One region of the Neobacillus solisequens genome, then DNA from elsewhere that is predicted to be linked to it. Evidence: riboswitches for the same ligand, from Rfam matches in the RefSeq annotation. Region 1 holds a riboswitch; the other holds the start of a gene.

Region 1 (4,494 bases):
TGAGCCATTTATTCATAAAAATAATACGCTGATGTTGTACCATGAAGACGCCAAGTGATGCATTTTCTACTAGGTTTTTATAACGTTCTTCCGATTCCTTTAAGTGAAACTCCAATTCCTTTTGAGCTGTAATATCGATGTTGGTTCCATCATAACGAACAAGGGCACCATCCTCATCGATGACAGGAAATGCGCGATCCCGAATCCAGCGAACTGTGCCATTAGGTTGGACAATTCGGTATTCATATTCATAATCTTCTAAAACTTCCCATTTGCTGTCTATTTCGTCGGCAAGTGGCAGATCATCCGGGTGGATGGATTTTCTCCAAAGACCTTCTTCATTTAACTGCTCGGCCGTAAGGGAGCCGTAAATTTTCTCTTTTCCTCTTGAAAATAGATGGTCCTTATTAGGTGTTAACGACCAAATGGAGATATCAACGTTGTTCAGGATACTGTCTAATAGCTTTCGTGTCTGAATTAATTCCTGTCGCTTTTGACTATTCTGTTTTGAAATTGTGCTTACAAAGATATTAAAAACAATATTGACGATAATCAGTTCAAGAAATGAGATAAACGTATGTAGGTCGACTTTGCCCGTTTTTATGATCTCAACTGTCAAGAATAATAACGAACTAGTACAAATTGATAAAATGCTGTAATTAACACCTTTAAGTAATACGATTAAAGTGGGAGGGATAAGATAAAGTGCCCAAAGGGCATGATGAATATAATGGTCAGGCTTGCCGAGTAGACTGAGAATGGGCGGGATAAGGAATAGTAGTAAAAGCCTATTATTTTTCATAGATGCGTCACCGTCCAGAGATTTAAAAGAATTATACCATAGATTTAGGACCTATTACACTGTAATTGTCGAAAAATGTAACTGGGAAAAAAACTAACCATCTTAAAAGTACTTAATTTTCTGATCTGCAATGGTCAACGCCATTCACATTACCGAGAATAGTTCGTTGTTTCTAAGATTTCTTATGTAAAAGATCTTTGTATTCGCCCTCCTTAATTTGTGATAAAAGACCCATATTGTTGCGGTGGGTCGAATCAAGGTTATTAAAAGGAGAGCGAATACTGGTCAAATTATTTTTTCCTCTATAAAAAGCTTCCTCAATGCAGGCAATAATTGTTCAAAGTGAGGTTTCATAATAAAATCCTTCGCGCCCAATTGAATGGCCTCCATAATGGTAAATTTGGTTCCCCAGGCAGAAAAGACAACGACTTTGGCAAGGGGATTGATATTCATAATTTCTCTTAGGGCCAGCAATCCGTCAACATGTGGCATCGTTAAATCGAGCAAGACAACATCGGGTAAGAATTTTTTGTAAAGAGAAATCGCCTCACGTCCATCACAGCCCTCTGCAATCACATGGAAATGCTGCTCAATTGTTTTTCTGACGATATTCCGCATAAAGGCAGAGTCATCGACAATCAATGCAGTCCTCATAGTTAGTCCCCCCTTAATCATGTTAGTAGCTATATAGTTTGTAGCAGGATGAATAAAAAAGATGAACCTGAAGAAACTAGGTCCATCTTACTAACTAGTTGCTTCGGTAGCCCGGCTGCCGTAGCGATTCGCGGTAGGCCCGTAGCTTTGCGTCCTTATTTTTCAATAAGTTTGCCTTTATCGGTGAAGATTGATTGTTATCATTATTATAACAAAAAAATGAATGAGTGGACGATAAAAATAGGAGTATTCCACTATTTACTATTAGAACGTCCTGAAAAAAAACTGATTGGGATCTACTCGCCAATCAGTTTTTTAAAAGTTAATTTAAGTCAAGCTGTGTTTTTAATTCACTTTGGATTCGTGCTTTTTCCTCATCTGAAACGAGTCCGTAATAGATATTATTGATTCTTGTGCCTGTTTCTTTAACCGACATTTGCTCGATGTTGCTGCTTGTATCTTTATAATTTTTTTGGATATCTACCATTTGGTCAAACGTCAGGTTTGTTTTAACATTGTTGCCAAGTGCTGTGAAGATATTAGAAAATTTAGTTAAAGTACTTAGGCTTTTACCTTCATTAATGACCGCTTGGATAATTTCACGCTGTCTAATTTGACGGCCAAAATCGCCCCTTGGGTCTTCATGTCTCATTCTTGTGAAGGCTAATGCTTCTTCACCATTCAGGCTGACTTCACCCTTTGGAAAATGGTGGCCATTTTGTGTAAAATCAAGGTCGTTTTGCACTGTTACACCGCCAACGGCATTAACAATATCTTTAAAGCCTTCCATGTTTACTTGAACATAATAATCAATTGGAATATCAAGGAACTTCTCAACGGTATCCATGGACATTGGCACGCCTCCAAAAGCGTAGGCATGGTTAATTTTATCCTGTGTACCTTTTCCAACTATTTCAGTACGTGTGTCACGCGGAATACTTAACATTTTCACAGAATTTTTTTGAGGATTCACTGTCAATACAATGATGGTATCTGATCGCCCTCTATCGCCTTTGCGCTCATCGACGCCAAGCAGTAAGACGGAAAATGGATCCTTATTTGCGAAGTTTACTGGATTATCACGCTTTACTGTTTGTTCCCGATCGACTGGCTGATGCATCGTCTCAACCGCATTTTTAAAAGACTTATATACACTAAAGGCATACGCGCCGCCAGCAATAACCAAAATCAATAGAATAACACCCGTTATCTTTAGCCATTTCTTGCTTTTTTTCTTCGTCCGCATTCGACAAATCCTCCAGACTTTAAACAAAAATTTACAATCACAAATTATAATAACAAAAAAATAGGGGAATGGATATATCAATTTTTGGAATTTAATTGTTTTTTAGTTTTGTAGTTATAACTCTAAGTGCGTTAAGTTTTAACAGTTTGAAATGGGTTTCCAATATAATTTGTATTGGTTTAAGCTTATTTACTATTGATGACAGGCACCGAAGTAAGCTTATTTTTATGAATGGCTTTATTTTTATACATTTCCCGATCGGCAATTTCCAAAATTTCATCTAAAGAAATAACTGTTCCAGGCTTGTAATGGTAAAGACCATAGCTGGCAGAAATGGTGTATGGTTTTTCTTTTGTATTGTTTAGATTTTGGAAGTGACACTGGATGGTAGCCCACACCTGCTGGACCTGTTCCATTTGTTTTTGGTAAAAAATAACAATAAATTCATCGCCGCCATAACGGAAAAGTACATCTTCTTGGTCAATTTGCGAATGGATAATGTCGCAGCTCGTTTTGATAAGGTCATCACCGATGGAGTGACCATATCGATCGTTTACCTTTTTTAAATCATTAATATCGATAAAAGAAAGGATAAATTCCTTTGTATTTTGACCGGAGTTCAAGAGTCCACGAAGCAACTCGATACCGCTTCTTCTGTTTCTCACCCCAGTTAATATGTCCATTGAGGCATGTAGAACCAGCTCGGATTCTTTTTCTTTCATATCGGTAATATCCGTTGTTCCAATTAAAATGCATGTTTGATCCAAATAATCAACCGATTCGAAGTGCAGCAAGGCCCATTTTTTTAGATCAACAGTAATTTGCTGTTCGATTACGTAATTTTTTATGCTATTTTCTTTTTCAAGCCTATTTAATATTTCCAGTCGTTCCTCTTCTGTCTTAAACAGACATCTAGTATCGAATTGGACTGGTTCCACATCTTTAAGGTGATAATACTCGATAGCTTGCTTATTGATTAGTAAGACTTCTCCATTATCGATGGTGGTTAGGACTAACGGATTGGGGTTTAAATGAAATAATCTACGAAAACTTTCCTCATTCTGGCATAATTTCTGTTTATTGATATAATCTTTTTTTTGATAGGTATAAAAAGAATAGGCGACAACATACGAAATAACGACAGCGCCTGTGGAGTTTACTAGTTTTAAGATGAATTCAATCTGATTTTTTTCCAAAAGATATAATCCTGATATAAAAAACGACTGTACGATTATCAGGAAATAGATCAACATTTTAGGCCTAATAGGGAAAATAACAGCGACTCCAAATAAAATAATGATGTATGCGTACAGATTTCCCGTTAATAGTTGACTGTTAATGGAAGAAACTGCTCCAACCAACAGATAAATAAGGGTGTACCATTTCACGACGGATTCTTTAGAAGCTTGTTGGTGACGGCGGTAGATCATTAAGAAAATAACGGAAATAACTGGGCCAAAAATATGTACAGATATAAGTATTTCTTTATAAATAGGGACGAGCGGCTTTCTTAAAAGAATAAAGTCCACAACAAAAAAACAAGGATATGTAAAAATCAGCATAAGCGAAACAAGTCGCAGGCGCTCAAACAAAACATCATTATAATATCGCAAAAAACCCGTACTTGTCTTAAAATCCTTAGCAGCGAATGACATCAAACATTCATCCTTTTGTCAGTTTATCCCATGTAGTTTAGCATAGGCACCTCTTGCTGTCGAGAATGAAGGGGTAAGCGAGTATATAGTTATAGAGATAAAAGCGGTTCTAAAAGCGGTGACAGGCACCGCGTGTG
Region 2 (4,494 bases), on a different contig from region 1:
TTAAGCGCTGTTAATATTCTTGCCTGATGCTCGTGTTCAATTCCTTCGGCAACGACCTTTAAATTTAAGTTTACTCCTAAGTCAATGATTGTTTTCACCAATGATTCTCGCTCGGAATCAGCCATTACATCAATAAACGATTTATCAATTTTTAGCGTATTTATCGGTAATTCGCGTAAAATATATAAAGATGAATAGCCTGTCCCAAAATCATCAATCGCCGTTTTTACTCCCATGGTTTTTAACTCATTTAGGATCTCTGTCGATTCTTTTACGTTTTGCATGATGCTTTCGGTAATTTCCAATTCTAGATATTCCGGTTGTAGACCTGTATCACGTAGGATATTTTGTACGGTTTTGATAAACTCATAATGTTGAAATTGTCGAACAGAAACATTTACCGATAGATACACAGGCGATAATCCCGCATCTTGCCAAGCCTTATTCTGTTGGCAGGCATTTTTCAGTACCCACTCGCCAATCATGACAATTTGCCCAGTTTCCTCAGCAATCGGGATAAACTCGGCCGGTGAAATCCATCCCAAGTCTGGGTGCTTCCAACGTAATAGGGCTTCTACACCTTTTATTTTTCTCGATTTCATTTCAATAATTGGCTGATAATACACCTCAAGCTGTTTTTTATCAATGGCTTTTCTTAGTCCATTCTCAAGCTGTATTTTGCGGGAATTCTTTTGATTCAATTCTTCATTAATAAATTTATAATTGTTTCGCCCTCTTCCTTTTGCCAAATACATGGCTACATCAGCGTTTTTATGAATCGCTTCTGCAGTATTTCCATCTTCGGGATATAAACTAATCCCAATACTTGGAGTTATAGCTACCTCATGTTCACCTATAACAAAAGGCTCGGAAAATTGCCGAATAATGGTTTTAGCCTCATATTCACATTTATTCCTGTCCGCATCAGGAAGAATAATAATAAATTCATCCCCGCCCAACCGATAAATATGATCACGCTCTCCTATAGTACCTTTTAGCTTTTCGGCAGATTTTTTTAAGACTTGATCTCCAAATAGATGCCCCAGGGAATCATTTATATTTTTAAAACGGTCCAAATCAATTAATAGAAATCCAACAATACGATTGTTTTCACTTGCCATCTCCATTATTTGGTCCAGATCCTCATTAAAGCTTGCCCGATTATTTAAGCCGGTTAATTGATCGAAATAGGCCAAAATTTGGTATTCACTCATGATGGTTTCACTTCTTTTAATAATAAAAATCTGCCTGGTCAGAATGATGGGAAAGATAATGGATAACCCAAAACTTAATAGGTTGACATGCCATTGATAGCTTTGAAGCTCCAAAATAATTAGAAATAGAACACTGACCATTGGAAAAAGAGACTCTTTGGCTTCAGGAGGTTTTTCAAGCTCCCATTTAAGTTCGGAGGATTGATCCTCCGCATATAGTCCAACCAGACCGATGACCATTATTGCTAGTAAATATAAAACATCAACCACATTTCCTGGAATATATGTATGGTGTGATAATTGAAATACATAAATGGTATCGGCAATAATTTGAATAAAAAATCCAATCGTAAGTGGGAAGATGGGAAATTTCTCATTATGATGCTGCGATAGTTGAAATAGTAATATGGTAATAAACAAAATCGTTAAATCAGTTAACGGTAAAGCCACAGCGAGAAAAGTCGCTAGGAAAGATTGACTAACAGCCCCCAATATAGGCTTAATTAAGTAATGAATACTAATCACCGTGGCACTTATCATGAAAATAAAAATATTAAATAAATGTGGATTTTTCAAAAAAGGGCCACTCCACAATTTCGTTTTATACATTAATGCAATGGAGTAAAAGATATAGCCCGCTTGCCATATAAACGAAGTGAATAAAGGAAAGTCGGTTTTTCCGGTAGTTACCTGGACAAAGAGGTAAACAAAATTGGACACTACAATCAGGAAGGATCCGATACAAAGTAGCATCCAAAAATATTTGCTTTTATCTGATATTTTCCGATAGGCTTTAAAGAGCCAAATACCGCTTAGGATTCCTCCAAATATAGGAAAAACTGCTACACCTATCGCCCTCAACGATTCAATATCTTTAAAAATCAGCGTCCAGCAAAAGTATAAAAAATTGGTCAGTAATAAGGCGATTAATGCTGCTCGTCCAGATGTAATCATCGTAATCCCTCACGTTATAAGTATGTACGTACGTTCACAATCATTTTTTCAAAAACAAAAAGAGCTATTTCCACTTTGGAAATATCTCTTCGGTTTGCAAAAGTTAACCCTTCGGTAACTCAGCCACCATAGGTTATCCCGTAGGTCTGCAGTTTTGCGTCCTCATCTTTCAATGAGTTTGCCCTGATCAAATATATTTTATTTTAACATTGATATATAGAATAATATAGTGTTTTTTAGTATACAAGTATGGTATTTATTAGTTCATAATACCTAATTTCCGCCACATGTACTAATGGTAAATACAACCATATAACCTTTGAAGTTTATATTAAAAAAACTTGTCACCCGCTTCTTTACGAGCAGGTGACAAGCCTTTACTTCTAATCATTTTGTTGCTGTTTCACTTTATTCCTCTTCAAAGGAATCACAATTCTAGTCAGCAGTTCGCTTTCTTCTACTTCGCCGGGAGAATTATAATAATATTCATAGTAGACATCGCTTCTTTCATATCCATGGTCGGCAATCCAATTGATGATTTCCTGATAGGCGGACTCCATTTCGGAATAGGGCCCCTTATACATGTAGGAAGCTACCTTACCAGGAGGAATCAGACCTGCCCTTATTTTGTCACGGTCTGGGAACAAACCAGCTACCGGGAAACCTACCTCTACCTCAACATTCTGGATATCCATGTTATAGTAGGCTGCATAAGGAGCACCAATCGGACCTTCTCCAAGCTCATTCAAATATGAGGTTATTTGCATGAAGCTTTCACCAATCAATTTTGGCAGCAGATCCATTGTCGTTTTTACCCTAATCGTTAATACAGGCTGAATCATTTGTTCAAGCAGCTCAATATTGGCCATTATTATTTCCCCCTTTTTCAAAAAACTTTGCTCATTTCTGAACAAGTTGGATTACCAAAATCTACTTTTTTGAAAAATCTATGGGAGCAAGGGATAAAAATACTTTTTGCGAGTCATATTTTACCAGTCACTTATATTTATAGTATAAAACAAAAAAAGGCACATGAAAAGGGCAACACCTAATCTTGGTAGTTGCCCCCTTCCTAATGCTCTTGTACCTGTACATCGATCCATTTCCGTACACTATTAATAAAACACACCCGCGTGCATTTTTTCAAATCGGCTTTGGTGAGAATTTTTTCATGGATTTTCCCAGATTTAATTAGCCTATTCCGATAGGTTCCTGCAAGAAGGCCACTTTCCACTGGAGGCGTCCAATACTGACCATCCATTTCTATGACAATATTCCCATTAGTGAATTCAGTCAGCTCCCCGCTCTCATTCCACAGTAACACATCAAAAACATCTTTCGGCTTATTCTGCTGAAAGTCAGAATAAATCATTCGGTTCGTTGTTTTATGATATAAAAAAGGAGAATTTTTATCGATAGGGTGTTTAGCCACCATGACCTGCAACGGTTCATCCATTGGCATAATAGACTGGCCTTCCATTATTAGTGAACCGTCACGTGATAAAAGCAAGCGAACCTTATAGCAGCCTAGTTGATTTTGCATGGCAAACTGCTGCAAAGATTCTTCCACGTTCTCTTTTTTATAAATGAAACCGAAATACTGTGCAGAATCTTCCAATCGTTTCAGATGTTCTGCCAGTAAAAAATACGTTCCATTCTCTAGTAAAATGCTTTCCAGCAATTGAAATGGCGGACGATTCTCACTCAACAATTTCGCTTTTGCCAAGATTTCTTGGTACTCTCCTTCGGCAGTAGAATCCCAAGTAACACCTCCGCCCACCCCATAGGTGGCTTCGCCGGAGTGCTGATCAATGATGACCGTTCTGATTGGAACATTAAAAACAGCTTCCTTCTGAGGAGTAATAAAACCTATTGCACCGCAATACACTTCACGTGGTGCTGTTTCTAACTCAGCAATAATGTTCATCGTACTAACCTTGGGAGCACCGGTAATGGAGCCACACGGAAACAGTGCCTTAAAGACATCAAAAATGGTGACCTGCTCGGAAACCTGCGCTGAAATGGTCGAAGTCATTTGATGCACCGTTGGGTATTGTTCAATATCAAAAAGGCTTTCCACTTCAACCGTTCCCGGTTCGGCGATCATCCCTAGATCATTGCGCAATAAATCGACAATCATCACATTTTCAGCACGGTTTTTTTCGGAGTGATAGAGCCAATTGGCATTGGTGATATCCTCATTTAAGGTCTTTCCCCGTTTTACCGTTCCTTTCATTGGCCTGGTGACGATTTTGTCCCCTTTCAAATGAAAAAATAATTCAGGTGAAGCGGATAAAATGCTGTGGTCCCCTGTATGCAGATAGGC

What was found. A riboswitch is a leader RNA that binds a small molecule or an ion and turns the genes downstream of it on or off. The one in region 1 is predicted to bind cyclic di-GMP.
Region 2: it holds a riboswitch for cyclic di-GMP, as region 1 does, so the genes downstream of both, ACI3K6_RS16520 (EAL domain-containing protein) here and ACI3K6_RS07405 (response regulator) in region 1, are expected to answer to the same signal.

The regions. Positions count from the first base shown of each region.
Region 1 covers NZ_JBKFGJ010000005.1:76,057-80,550, reverse strand. The annotation lists gene ACI3K6_RS07410 (sensor domain-containing protein) at 1-802, opposite strand, end outside; gene ACI3K6_RS07405 (response regulator) at 1,088-1,456, opposite strand; cyclic di-GMP riboswitch class I at 1,559-1,642, opposite strand; gene tagU (polyisoprenyl-teichoic acid--peptidoglycan teichoic acid transferase TagU) at 1,779-2,702, opposite strand; gene ACI3K6_RS07395 (GGDEF domain-containing protein) at 2,888-4,357, opposite strand.
Region 2 covers NZ_JBKFGJ010000017.1:146,322-150,815, reverse strand. The annotation lists gene ACI3K6_RS16520 (EAL domain-containing protein) at 1-2,168, opposite strand, end outside; cyclic di-GMP riboswitch class I at 2,279-2,361, opposite strand; gene ACI3K6_RS16515 (GyrI-like domain-containing protein) at 2,552-3,037, opposite strand; gene pabB (aminodeoxychorismate synthase component I) at 3,241-4,494, opposite strand, start outside.